4 regions of the Rhodoferax sp. SPJ4 genome follow, and region 4 is predicted to be linked to each of the others. Evidence: predicted binding sites of a transcription regulator. Region 4 holds the regulator's gene; each other region holds the start of a gene.
What was found. Region 4 encodes sigma-54, which starts transcription at its own class of promoters, with help from an activator protein. Its sites were predicted from a motif close to TGGCANGNAANCTGCTTT; they were not measured.
Positions count from the first base shown of each region.

Region 1: a site for sigma-54 is predicted at 1,766-1,783, ahead of atzF (allophanate hydrolase). Genes of this name have one in related genera too.
Region 2: a site for sigma-54 is predicted at 1,742-1,759, ahead of pedF (cytochrome c-550 PedF). Genes of this name have one in related genera too.
Region 3: a site for sigma-54 is predicted at 1,745-1,762, ahead of AC4BAR_RS12040 (pilin). Genes of this name have one in related genera too.

Region 1 is NZ_JBYZMN010000001.1:815,649-818,854, reverse strand. Features, by position in the region: gene atzF (allophanate hydrolase) at 4-1,734, opposite strand; gene AC4BAR_RS04075 (DUF2721 domain-containing protein) at 1,910-2,362, opposite strand; gene AC4BAR_RS04070 (ABC transporter ATP-binding protein) at 2,379-3,098, opposite strand; gene AC4BAR_RS04065 (branched-chain amino acid ABC transporter ATP-binding protein/permease) at 3,121-3,206, opposite strand, start outside.
Region 2 is NZ_JBYZMN010000001.1:571,150-574,355, forward strand. Features, by position in the region: gene AC4BAR_RS02835 (TonB-dependent receptor family protein) at 1-289, opposite strand, end outside; gene AC4BAR_RS02840 (substrate-binding periplasmic protein) at 312-1,166, opposite strand; gene pedF (cytochrome c-550 PedF) at 1,239-1,718, opposite strand; gene AC4BAR_RS02850 (sigma-54-dependent Fis family transcriptional regulator) at 2,052-3,206, shown strand, end outside.
Region 3 is NZ_JBYZMN010000003.1:180,832-184,037, reverse strand. Features, by position in the region: gene AC4BAR_RS12045 (GspE/PulE family protein) at 1-1,610, shown strand, start outside; gene AC4BAR_RS12040 (pilin) at 1,807-2,286, shown strand; gene AC4BAR_RS12035 (PglL family O-oligosaccharyltransferase) at 2,383-3,206, shown strand, end outside.
Region 4 is NZ_JBYZMN010000003.1:20,904-24,109, forward strand. Features, by position in the region: gene AC4BAR_RS11230 (THUMP domain-containing class I SAM-dependent RNA methyltransferase) at 1-843, opposite strand, end outside; gene AC4BAR_RS11235 (RNA polymerase factor sigma-54) at 947-2,467, opposite strand; gene lptB (LPS export ABC transporter ATP-binding protein) at 2,607-3,206, opposite strand, start outside.

The sequences.
Region 1 (3,206 bases), on a different contig from region 4:
GGTTCAGGCACCGAGGGCCGGCAACGAGGCGATGTAGCGGCGCCAGCCGCCGAGGTGCGAGATGTCCTGGGCGCCGGCCAGCGCAGCCGGCTCGCAGACAAAGCCCTGCACCGTGCTGCCATCGGCCAGCGTCAAAGTGCCAATGCCCAGCGGCGAGGGAATCAGGGCCACAAAACTGCCGTACTGGGCCACAGGCATCTGCCACACCTCCAGCGCAATGGCCGCGCCTTCGCCCGGCGCTACCCGCAGCAGGCCGGGCTTGGGTGGCTGGGTGCCGGGCAAGGCATAGAGGCGGTAGAGCGGCGCGGTCTCGGTCACCGCCACCCGCGTGGCCCCGCGCTCGGTGAGCTGGCCGTTCAGCGGCATGCCCGACAAATGGGCACCCACCACCGCCACCCGCACCGTGGCCGGCCGGGCCAGCCCGGCGATGACCTGCGGGGGTGGCAGAGGCTCTGGCGTGGCGCCCTGCAACAAACCGGTGGCTTGGTGGTAGCGCTGGCCCAGCTCGGCCAGTGCCCAGTCGCTGCCGGCCTGGCCGATCAGCGTGACGCCGAACGGCAGGCCGTCGGGCCGCAGGCTGCTGGGCACCGACAGCGCGGCGTAGTCCAGCAGGTTGACGAAATTGGTGTAGGCCCCGAGGTTGCGGTTCAGCGCCACCGGGTCGGCCAGCATCTGCGCAATCGGGTAGTGGGTGGGCGCGGTGGGCACCAGCAGCAGGTCCATGCCCTGCCACAGCCGCGCGGCCTGCTGCGCCAGGCTGTGCAACCGGGTCTGGGCATCGCACCAGTCGGCGGCACTGTACCGCCGGCCCTGGGCCAGGATGCCGCGCACCGGCTCCATCACCTGGTCTTCGTGGGCGTCAAAAAAGCCGCGCACCGCGGCATACCGCTCGGCCACCAGGGCGCTGTCGTAGAGCAAGGCGGCCACCTGCTGCAGCGGGCTGAAGTCAATCACCACGGGCTCCCCGCCCAGGGTTTGCAGCCGGGCCACCGCCTCGGCAAACGCCGCCTCGGCCAGGCCATCGCCAAAAAAGTCCAGCCGGTCGGGCACACCGAAGCGAAAGCCCTGCCCCCAGGCCGGCTGGGTCATGGGCAGGTGGCGGCTGTACGGGTCCAGCGGGTCGGGCGCCATGGCCGCGGCCAGCACCTGGGCGGCCAGGCCCACGTTGCGCGCGAAGATGGACACGCAGTCCACGCTCTGGGCCGCCGGCACCACACCGCGGGCGCTGACCAGGCCCTTGGACGGCTTCAGGCCGACGATGTTGTTGAGTCCCGCTGGCACCCGGCCCGAGCCGGCGGTGTCGGTGCCCAGCGCAAAGTCGACCTGGCCGGTCGCCACCACATGGGCCGAGCCGGAGCTGGAGCCGCCCGACACCAGGGCCGGGTCGAAGGCATTGGGCACCGCCCCGAAAGGTGAGCGGGTGCCATTCAGGCCACAGGCGAACTGATCAAGGTTGGTTTTGCCCACCAGCGATGCACCGTGGTCGAGCAGGCGCTGCACCACGCTGGCGTGGGCGGTGGGGGTGTAGGCAAAGGCCGGGCAGGCGGCGGTGGTGGGCCAGCCGGCCACGTCGATGTTGTCCTTGACCGCAAAGCACAGCCCGCTCAACGGGCCCTTGTCCGCCCCTGGCAACACCGTGCCAGGCCGCAGTGTCCAGGCCGACGCGGCCGAGGCCGGGGCACCCACCGGCGTCGTCGATGGGGTGGCCACAGCGTTTGCGAGGATTTGCACCATGATGAAGCATCCAAACTTGTATACAAGTTGAGATGCAAGCGGCGTGCCAAGCCCAGGACGGGTCTCACAGCAAGGGCATCAAGAAAGCCGCACGGCGGGGTTGGGGGTGCCGGTGGGTCGACCGGTCGGCCACCCCTCCGGCGGGCTCAGACCGAAGTCGGGCGGCGGCGGGCCGTCAGCGACCCAGCGGCCGGCCGAAGTTCAGCATGCGGGTGGCAATGACCGTCTCGGCCAGGAAACACACCAGCGCCAGCAGAAAACACACGACGCCGGCCAGAAAGCCCACCACCGCGATGCGCAGGATCTGCAACTCGGTGGTCTCACCGATGAATAACACGATGATGGTCAGGCCGATCATGAAGGCGCACAGCGTCAGCAAGGCGATGGCGCCATTGGCCAGCAGGCCACGGGTGCGCAGCTCGGCCAGCTCCTGCCAGCCGGTGGCGCGGCGCTGCGGGTCCTGGCTGATGTCCAGGCCGCCTTCAACGATGCGGGCCCGGTCGATGATGCGGGCCAGCCGGGTGGCGACCGCGCCAATCATGCCGGACACAGCGGTCAGCAGAAACACCGGCGCCACGGCCAGCTGGATGCCGTGGGCGACGGTGTTCGGGTCGATCGGGAAAGCCATGCCCGACGAATTTACCTCAATGCCCGCCGAGGTAGGCCGCTTTCACCGCCGGGTCGTTGCGCAGTTTGTCGGCCGGGCCGTGAACCGAGATGCGGCCGTTTTCCAGCACATAGCCGTAGTCGGCCACCGCCAGCGCCGCGGCCGCGAACTGCTCCACCAGCAGCATGGTGACGCCCTCTTTCTTCAGCCGGCTGATGATGTTGAACACCTCTTCCACCAGGATGGGCGCCAGGCCCATCGAAGGCTCGTCGAGCAGCACCACCTCGGGGTTGAGCATCACCGCGCGGGCCATGGCCAGCATCTGCTGCTCGCCGCCCGACAGGGTGCCGGCCAGCTGCAGCCGGCGCTCCTTCAAGCGCGGGAACAGCTCCATGGCCTTCTCCAGGTCGGCCGCCACATCGCCCTTGGGGCGGGCGCCGGTGAAGCGCGGGAAGGCGCCCAGCAGCAGGTTGTCGTTGACCGTCATGGTGGCAAACACGCGCCGGCCCTCGGGCGAGTGGGCCAGGCCCAGCTTGGCGATGTGGTAAGACTCGCGGCCGGTGATGTCCTTGTCGCCGAGCAGGATGGTGCCTTCGCGCGGCGCGATCATGCCGGAGATGGCGCGCATGGTGGTGGTCTTGCCGGCGCCATTGCTGCCGATCAGCGTGACGACGCGGCCCTTGGCCACCTCGAGGCTGATGCCGTGCAGCACCTCGACCTTGCCGTAGCCGGCGTGCAGGTTGGAAATTTTGAGCATGGTGGGTATCCCCTGGGGTCGGTCAGGCGGCTTCGAGCGCGGCCGCGTCGCCACCGAGGTAGGCCTCGATGACCTTGGGGTCGGATTGCACCGCCGCCGGCGTGCCTT
Region 2 (3,206 bases), on a different contig from region 4:
CCTGGGCGTAGTTCTGCCGGTTCTGGGCCACGATGCCAGGCACCCGGCTCAGCGATTCCGACAGATTGACCAGGGCACGGGCGGCCCGGATGTCGGTGGCGTCGACGGCGTCCACCGAGGCCGGCAAATCGAACGCGGCCTGCGCTCGCCGGGTCACGCTGACCACGACCGGTGCCAGTGACGGCTCCGCGTCCTGGGCCAGTGCGGGGGCCTGTGAGGCGGCTGCCAGGGCCAGCAAGGCCCAGCGCGGCCGGCTGGGCGGGCCGCGGAAAACAGTGCTGCGGGACATCGGTGTTTGGGGGCCGGGAGAATTACAGCTTGCCCAGGCTGATGCCGGACTGCTCGAAGATCTTCTTCAGATCGCCTTTGGTGTTGATCGAGGCCAGCGCGGCCTCGATGGCCTTGGCCAGATCGGTTTCATCGGCCTTGACGGCCATGCCCACCGTCCAGCCGTTGGGCGGCAGGCCGTTCAGTTGCAAGGTGGTCAGGGGGTAATCGGCCGCCGTCTTCTGTGCCAGGTGAAGTTCGGCTTCGATCTGGGCCTTGGTGGCCAGCACCGAGGCCACTTTGCCGGCAAACAGCGCGGCCATGGCCTCAGTGGGGGAATTGAGGATGCTGACCTTGTCGCGCAGCTGGCCCTGCAGGGCGCCCAGGACCGCGCTGGCGGCGGCCGTGCCGCGCTCGACGCCGATCTGCACGCCCTTGAGGTCTTCGAGCTTCTCGAGCTCAGGGAGTTGCTTTTTGTCGTGCACGAACACCAGGGTTTCGCGGTAGTAGGGCGCGAAAATCAGCGACTGTTTGTTGCCGATGATGAAGTTGCGGTCCACCGGTACATGCAGCATCACATGGGCCGGGCCATAACCAAGGTAGTGACCGCGCCACACCATGTTGCGCAGGTCGTCGGCCATGTTCTCGCCCGCATCAAAAGGCAGCAGGGACAGCTTGAGGCCCATCTCGGTGGCCAGGGCCTGGGCCAGCGCCACTTCAACACCCTTCATGGCGTTGTCGCTGCCGTAGGAGAACGGTGCGAAATCCTTGTAAACGGCGACCTTGAGCACGCCGCCTGCACGAACCTTGTCCAGGTCGGCCTGGGCCCACAACGGGAAACCGCCTGCTGCGGCAAGGGAGAGGGCTTGGGCAAAGCTGCGCCGACTGATACCTGTCATGACTGGACCTTTGGAAACGGGGAACGAACAACGCCTGACAACGCGGGGCGCAACGGCCCCGCGTTCACATGATCACTTCTCGCGACGGGTTTCGAGGTAGGTCTTGATGGCCCAGATCGCTTCTTGCGACAGCGTGCCCTCGAAAGGGGGCATGTAGACGCGGCCGTCACGGGTACGGCCACGGCGCACGGTGGTCATGTAGTAGTCGTCGATTTCCTTGAAGCAGGCCGACTTCTTGGCGGCATCGGCCAGGCCGGTGCAATCGGCGTCGATTTTGCGCAGGTCGGGGGCAATGCCGCCGGAGATGGCTTCCAGGCCATGGCAGCGCGCGCAGTTCTGGTTGTAAGCCGAGGTGCCGATACGCAGGGCTTCCTTGGTGGCCGGACCCGTGCTGTAGGGGTTGGAGCCCAGCCACTTGTCGCCCAGCTGGGGCAGGGTCTTGGTGTCGACGGCCTGAGGTGTGACGTCACCGTGCGCGAAAACCGCTGCTGGCAGCGCCAGGAACAAGGCGCTGGCGAGTGCGGAAACTGGCCGACGTGCCCAAACTTTCATCATGATCTTCCTCTGTGTGAAATATTGCCGTATGTATGCAAACCGGATGGCGCAAACCCTTGTCTGGAAGCAAATCCCGTACCGTATGATTCGCGTCGATTTGGGCCTCCATGGCCCACCAACTGCTGCGAATCTGAACGTTGTGCTTTTCTTACGCTGCAAATTTGAGCGGTTGTTTCATGCCAGCCCGAATTGTAGAATCGAGTCGGTTTTCCAAAGCAACACATCTATCTGCTTTCACCGGCAACACGGCCAAAGTGTTGCAGATGTTGGCAAGACGGAGGAGACATGTACGAGCTGAGAACATCGGGACACGCGGACCCGGTGGGATTGATGGATCCCGCCCTGATCGCCAGTTCCCACCAGCGGTGCACAGGCTTCGGTCTGCGGGCCTCTGACATCCCGGACTTTGGAAAAATCTCCAAGCCTGAGCTGGCCGAGCGCCTGGAAATCAACCGGGCCCTGTACTCCCACGCCCTGCCGGTGATGGAGTCGCTCTACGAGCAGATTTCCAACACCCACAACATGGTCATCCTGACCGACCTCGACGGCATGATTCTGCATGCCTTGGGTGACGACGATTTCCTGGAGAAGGCCGACCGCGTGGCCCTGTCGCCAGGGGTGTCCTGGGCCGAGCAGCACAAGGGCACGAACGCCGTGGGCACGGCGCTGCATGAGCGTCGGCCCATCGTGGTCAACGGGCCTGAGCATTACCTGCGGGCCAACCATTTCCTGACCTGCTCTTGCGCCCCCATCCTGGACCCGCACGGCCAGGTGATTGGCGCGCTGGACGTCAGCGGCGACCATCGGGGCTTTCATCGTCACACTTTGGCATTGGTCAACATGTCGGCACAGATGATCGGAAACCAGCTTTTTGCTGAAGCCTTTCCTGAAGGTGTGCGCATCCACTTCCACTCGCGTGCGGAGTTCATCGGCACCATCGTCGAAGGCATCGTGGCGTTCACCACCACCGGCCGTTTGCTGTCGGCCAACCGCAGCGCGCAGTTCCAGCTGGGCATGTCGATCAAGGCCTTGCAGGCCCATACCTTCTCGTCGTTGTTCGGTCTGCCCATGTCCAGTTTGCTGGAGCATTACCGCTCGGCCAATCCGGGCTTGCTCAGCCTGACATTGGCCAGCGGCGCCACGCTGCGGGCCCGCGCGGAATTCCGCACCCCGTCATTCATGTTCGCCTCGATGGGCTGGGCCGGCACGGCGGGTGCCGCCACGGCGTCCGATGCCAGCCACGGGGCCAGCATGCCTTTTGCCGCGGCACAGCCAATGCCGCCGGAACCGATGGAAGAGGCGCGGTCACGCAGTGGCCCGCAGGTGGCCACGCTGAAGTGTTTGAACACCGGCGACCGGCAGGTGGCCCTGGCCGTGCAGATGGTGTCCAAAGTCAGGGGCAAGGACATCCCCATCCTGATTCTGGGCGAGACCGGCACCGGCAAGGAGTTGCTGGCCAAGGCCATCCACAACGATTCGCAACGC
Region 3 (3,206 bases), 160 kb from region 4:
GGGTGCCCTACGAGCCCTTCATGGCCGGACGGCTCAGCATTCCCCCCATCCATGGCGCGATCAAGCGCGAGTTTGCGCAGCGCCAGGGCTGGGTGCCGCTGGAAGAAACACCCAATGGCCTGGTGGTGATGTGCCTGGACCCCGAGGCCACCCGGGCCTCGCGCATGCTGCCGCAGGTCTATCCGCGCATCGGCCGTTTTCTGTACCGCGTCACCACCCAGGCCGAGTTTGACGAAACCCTGAGCCAGCTGCTGGGCGACGGCGGGGCCGACGGCAGCATCGACAAGATGCTGGCCGACATGGACATGCCGCTCGACGAAGACGCGGCCGAAGACTATTCGGCCTCTGCCGCGTCCGACAACGAACTGGTGAAGTTCGTCAACAAGGTCATCGTGGACGCGGTGCGCCAGAAGGCCTCCGACATCCACATCGAGCCACTGCCCGGCAAGGCCAAAACCGGCATCCGCTTTCGTATCGACGGCACGCTGCTGCCCTACATCGAGGTGCCGGCGCAGTTCCGCTCGGCCATGATCACCCGGCTCAAGATCATGTGCGACCTCGACATTTCCGAGCGCCGCAAGCCGCAAGACGGCAAGATCAAGTTCAAGAAGTTCGGCCCGCTCGACATCGAGCTGCGGGTGGCCACCATTCCCTCCACCGGCGGCGTGGAAGACGTGGTGATGCGCGTGCTGACCAGCGGCGAGCCCATCCCCATGGACCAGCTGGGCCTGTCGCCGCACAACATGGCGCGGGTGCGCCGCACCATCGAAAAGCCCTATGGCTTGTTTTACGTGTGCGGCCCCACCGGCTCCGGCAAAACCACCACGCTGCACAGCGTGCTGAGCCACCTCAACCGGCCCGATACCAAGATCTGGACGGTCGAAGACCCGGTGGAAATCACCCAGAAGGGCCTGCGCCAGGTGCAGGTGAACCGCAAGGCCGGCATCGACTTCGCGATGGTGATGCGCGCCTTTCTGCGCGCCGACCCCGACATCATCATGGTGGGCGAGTCGCGTGACCGCGAAACCGTGGCCATGGGCGTGGAGGCCTCGCTCACCGGCCACCTGGTGTTTTCCACGCTGCACACCAACTCGGCGCCCGAGTCCATCACCCGCTTGCTCGACATGGGCATGGACCCCTTCAACTTTGCCGACGCGCTCTTGGGTGTGCTGGCCCAGCGCCTGGCCAAAAAGTTGTGCGCCTGCAAACAGGCCTACACCCCCGACGCGGCCGAACTGGACCGCTTCGTGCACGAGTACGCCGAAGAGCTGCGCCCCACCCCCGCCTGGACAGTGGACCCGGAAGGCGAAGAGCGCAAGCTGCGCGCCTCGTGGGATGCTGCCTACAGCCAGGGCAAACCCTTGCAGTTTTACCGCGCGGTGGGCTGCGACCAATGCAGCCAGACCGGTTACAAGGGCCGAGTGGGCCTGCACGAACTGTTGATCAACGACGACACCATCAAGCAACTGGTGCAGGAACGCGCCCGCGTGACGCTGATCTTCGCCGCCGCGGTGGAGTCGGGCATGCGCACGCTGAAGATGGACGGCATGGAGAAGGTGATGCTGGGGCTGACCGATTTGAAACAGGTGCGGTCGGTGTGCATCAAGTGAGGCCGGGCATGTCGGGTGACAAATGGGGCTCACCCTTGTCCACCCGCTGCAGCAGCTGACAAAATTGTCAAACTTTGACGCGGCTTTGTAAGCCAAGTGGGTGGGTTTTTGGGGGTAATCCCGCTGCCCGCCCGTGGCATGGAACCTGCATAGTCACCGGGTCCATTCACCGGATCAACCAAAAGGAGTTATCTCAATGCAACTGAAGCGTTCCATCCAAAAGGGTTTCACCCTGATCGAACTGATGATCGTCGTGGCGATTATCGGCATTCTGGCTGCCGTGGCCCTGCCCGCGTACCAAGACTACACCGTCCGTGCCAAGGTGTCGGAACTGGTGCTGGCTGCGTCGTCGGCCAAGACCAACATTGCCGAAGCTGCTCAGGTGCTCGGCGCTATGCCAAATCCTACAAGCGTCTCCTTCAGCGTGGATACTCAGCTTGGGAAATACACCTCAGGCGTAACATATGACTATAAAGACGCTTCAACTGCTTATGTGACCGTGACAGCAAGCACGGTTGAGCCGAAAATTTCCGGCGCTGCTCTCCAGCTCGCAGGTTCTTTGCAAACAAATGGTCAGGTGGTTTGGGTTTGCGGCCCTGTCACTGCCAGCAACCCCACTACATTCCAGACGGCGATTGTTTCCAAGTATCTGCCGGCAAGCTGCAAGGGCGTCTGATTCTGTCGGAATCTTGACAGCACTGCTGCAAAAGCCCCTTCGGGGGCTTTTTTATTTTCTCGAATCACTTACCCGCAAACCGCGCTTGCGATTTTCATGTCCATTCTTTGGTTGACTTTCTGGATCATTGCCCTCGCGGTGACTTGGTTGGTGCCCAACCATTTTCCGCCCTGGAGCACCTTTCACACCGATGCCTGGGTGGCTGTGGTGTCGTTGCTGGGTGCGTCGGCGGTGGTGTTCAGGGGGCGGCAGCAGCCATTGATCTGGCCCTTGTTTGCCTGGGCGGCGCTGTCACTGGCCGTTGTGCCATGGCTTCAGTGGGCTACAGGCTTGCTTTTTTTTGCTGGGCAGGCCTGGATGTCATCGGCCTACCTGCTGGGACTGACCTTGGCGGTTGTGGTGGGTTTCCGCTGGGAGCGCGACATTCCCGGCCAAGCAGGCTCGGCCGTTTTGGCTGCGGCGGCCATTGCAGGGGTGGCCTCTGTGGGTTTGCAGCTTCTCACTTGGCTGGGGTTGCACAGCACCGATGTCACCAGCATTTGGTCCATGGGCTTGGTGGGTGACCGCCCTTATGCCAATGTCGGCCAGCCCAATTTGCTCGCGTCACTCCTGTTGTGGGGTGTGTTGGCAGCGTTAATGGGTTACCAATATGGGGCTTTGCGCGGGTTGGTTGCTGTGCTGCTGGCAGCGTTTCTATTGGTTGGCTTGGCGCTGACCCAGTCCCGCTCTGGCCAGCTTTCCTTAACTCTTATCTTGGTCGCCCTGTGGCTGTGGCGGGGCCAATGGCGCTCCCGCGCGTTGCCTTGGGTGGCTATTGGATTGTACGTAGCCTTCTGGATGTTGCTGGTCTTTTTGCCCGAGGTGACACGTTTTCTTCTGGTAGCTGAGCCCGACAGCTACCTTCGGGGTGTCAGCACCGG
Region 4 (3,206 bases):
CGCGTGGGCCACACCGGCCCGCTCGGCGTTGCGCTGGGCGAAGTCCACCATGCGGAAGGCCACGTCGCTGCCAAACACCGGCGCGGTGGGCGCGCACACGGCGGCCTCGGCCTGGTCGCGCAGCGCGTCCCACACATGGGCCTGGAAGGGCAGGTATTTTTCGAAGGCGAAGCGGCGCAGCAGGCCAGGCGCCTGGTGGCAGGCGATGGTGGCGGCCTCGATGGCGATGGTGCCGCTGCCGCAGCAGGGGTCGTACAGCGGCACCGTGGCGTCCCAGCCGCTGGCGGCCAGCATGGCGGCGGCCAGGGTTTCCTTCAGCGGCGCCTCGCCCTTGTCTTCGCGCCAGCCGCGTTTGAACAGCGGCTCGCCCGAGGTGTCGATGTAGAGGGCGCAGCGGTCGGTGGTCAGGTGGGTGTAGATGCGCACATCGGGCCACTGGGTGTTGACGTCGGGCCGCACGCCACCGCTCTTGGCCCGGAAGCGGTCACAGACCGCGTCCTTGACCTTCAGCGCGGCAAAGTTCAGCGAGGTCAGCGGGCTGTGCTGGGCGGTGATCTCCACCTTGATGCTTTGCCGCGGCGTGAACCAGATTTCCCAGGCCACCTCGCTGGCGATGGCATAGAGGTCGTTTTCGCTGCGGTAAAAGCCGTCCGCCAGCTGCACCAGCACCCGCTGGGCCAACCGGCTGTGCAGGTTGAGCAGCATGGCGTCGCGCCAGGAGGCCACCACCCGCACGCCGCCGCGCAGCTTGTCGGTGTGGCCGCTGCACAGCCGCCGCACCTCGGCCTCCAGCAGGTCTTCCACGCCAGCGGCGCAGGGCAAAAAAAGGTGAAGTTGGTTCATTGGTCAAAAGCCTGGATGTTTCGCCGCCGGGCCGCCCCTGGGCGAAACACGGCCCCCTCGGCGGGCAGCGAACCACACGCAGTGGGGAGCGTGGGGGTCATGTTCACAGTGCTTTGCGCAGGTTGGCGGGCGCGATGCGCAAGGCCTCGCGGTACTTGGCCACGGTGCGGCGCGCGCACTCAATGCCCTGCTCTTTCAGCATCTCGGAAATCTGGTTGTCGCTGAGCGGCTTCTTGAGGTTTTCGGCGCTGACAAACTGCTTGATCAGCGCCCGCACCGCGGTGCTCGACGCGTTGCCGCCGGTTTCGGTGCCCAGTGCCGAGCCGAAGAAATACTTCAGCTCGAAGGTGCCAAAAGGCGTGGCCATGTACTTGGCGGTGGTGACCCGCGAGATGGTGGACTCGTGCAGGCCCAGCTCGTCGGCGATCTCGCGCAGCACCAGCGGCCGCATGGCCAGCTCGCCATGGACGAAGAAGTTCTTCTGCCGCTCGACGATGGCGCTGCTGACGCGCAGGATGGTGTCGAAGCGCTGCTGGATGTTCTTGATGAACCAGCGCGCTTCCTGCAGCCGCTGCTGAAGCGCCTGGGCATTGCCGCCGCGGCTGGCCTTGAGCGCACCGGCATAGATGTCGTGCACCCGCAGCCGGGGCATGACGTCGGGGTTGAGCTGGGCCCGGAAACGCGGGTTGGGGCCACGCCCCACCTGCACCACGATGACGTCGGGCACGACGATGTTGCGCTCCACGTCCACAAAGCGCCGGCCTGGCTTGGGCTCCAGGGTCTGGATCAGTGCAATGCCCTGGCGCACCAGCGCGTCGCTGAGCTGGCACAGCTGGGCCAGGCGCTTGAAATCGCGCCGCGCCAGCAGCTCCATGGGCTGGGCGCAAATGGCCTGGGCGGCCTTGACCACCTCGCTGGGGGGCAAGGCCTTGAGCTGCAGGCTCAGGCATTCGGCCAGGTGGCGAGCACCCACGCCCACCGGCTCCAGGCTTTGCAGCAGGCGCAAGGCCATGCCAAAACGCTGCACCAACTCCTCGACCTGCTCGGCATCGTCGCCGGCCAGGCCGCGGGCCAGCAGGTCCAGGCTGTCTTCGAGGTAGCCGTCGTCGTTGAGCGACTCGATCAGGAAACGCAGCGCGGCGCGGTCGATCTCGCTCAGGCGCAGCGACAAGGCCTGGCGGTGCAAAAAGGCGGTCAGCGACTCCTGCTGGCGGGCCAGTTCGGTGGCGTCCATCGCGCCGTCGTCGTCCTGCCGCTGGTGGGCTGGCGCGTCGCCGCCCCACTCGCTGTCGTTGGGCGCGATCTCGGTGCTGCCGTCGCCGTCCCAGTTGTCGGGCAGGGCTGGCTCACCGTCGCCCACCCCATCGGCCACCGCCTCGGTCTCAGTGCTGCTGGACGATGACGAAAACGGCTCGTCGTCGGCCCGGGCATCGGCCTGGGCCAGGCCAAACTCCTCGCGCGGCGCGGTCTCGTCGGCCACGTCGAGGAAGGGGTTTTCGTCGAGCATCTGCTCGACCTCCTGGCTGAGTTCCAGCGTGGACAGCTGCAGCAGTCGGATTGACTGCTGCAGTTGCGGCGTCAATGCGAGGTGCTGGGAGACACGGAGGGAAAGGCCTTGTTTCATGCAGGCGAACAAGGGACTGCGAATGCCCCGCAAGACTCAAACAGGGGCGCTGGTTTTTCCGCCGGGCCGCCCCAAGGAAAAACGCGGCCCCCTCGGGGGGCAGAGAGCGACACGCAGTGCGCGAACGTGGGGGCCATGTTCACATGCGGAAATGTTCGCCCAGGTAGACGCGGCGAACATCGGCGTTGTCAACGATCTCGGCGGGCGTGCCCTGGGCCAGCACATGACCGTCGCTGATGATGTAGGCGTGGTCGCAGATGCCCAGGGTTTCACGCACGTTGTGGTCGGTGATCAGCACGCCGATGCCGCGCGACTTCAGAAAACCGATGATGCGCTGGATCTCGATCACCGCGATCGGGTCGATGCCGGCAAAGGGCTCGTCGAGCAGGATGAACTGCGGCTGGGTGGCCAGGGCGCGGGCAATCTCGACCCGGCGCCGCTCACCGCCCGACAGCGCAGGGGCCGGCGAATCGCGCAGGTGCTCGACCCGCAGGTCTTGCAGCAGCGCATCCACCCGCTGCTCGATGACCGCGCGGCCCAGCGGCCGGCCGCCCTCGTCGCGCTGCAACTCCAGCACCGCGCGGATGTTGTCTTCGACATTGAGCTTGCGGAAGATCGACGCTTCCTGCGGCAGATAGCTCAGGCCCAGCCGCGAACGGCGGTGGATGGGCATGTGCTCGACCGACTGGCCGCCAATGGAGATCACGCCGGCGTCGGCCCGCACCAGGCCCACGATCAT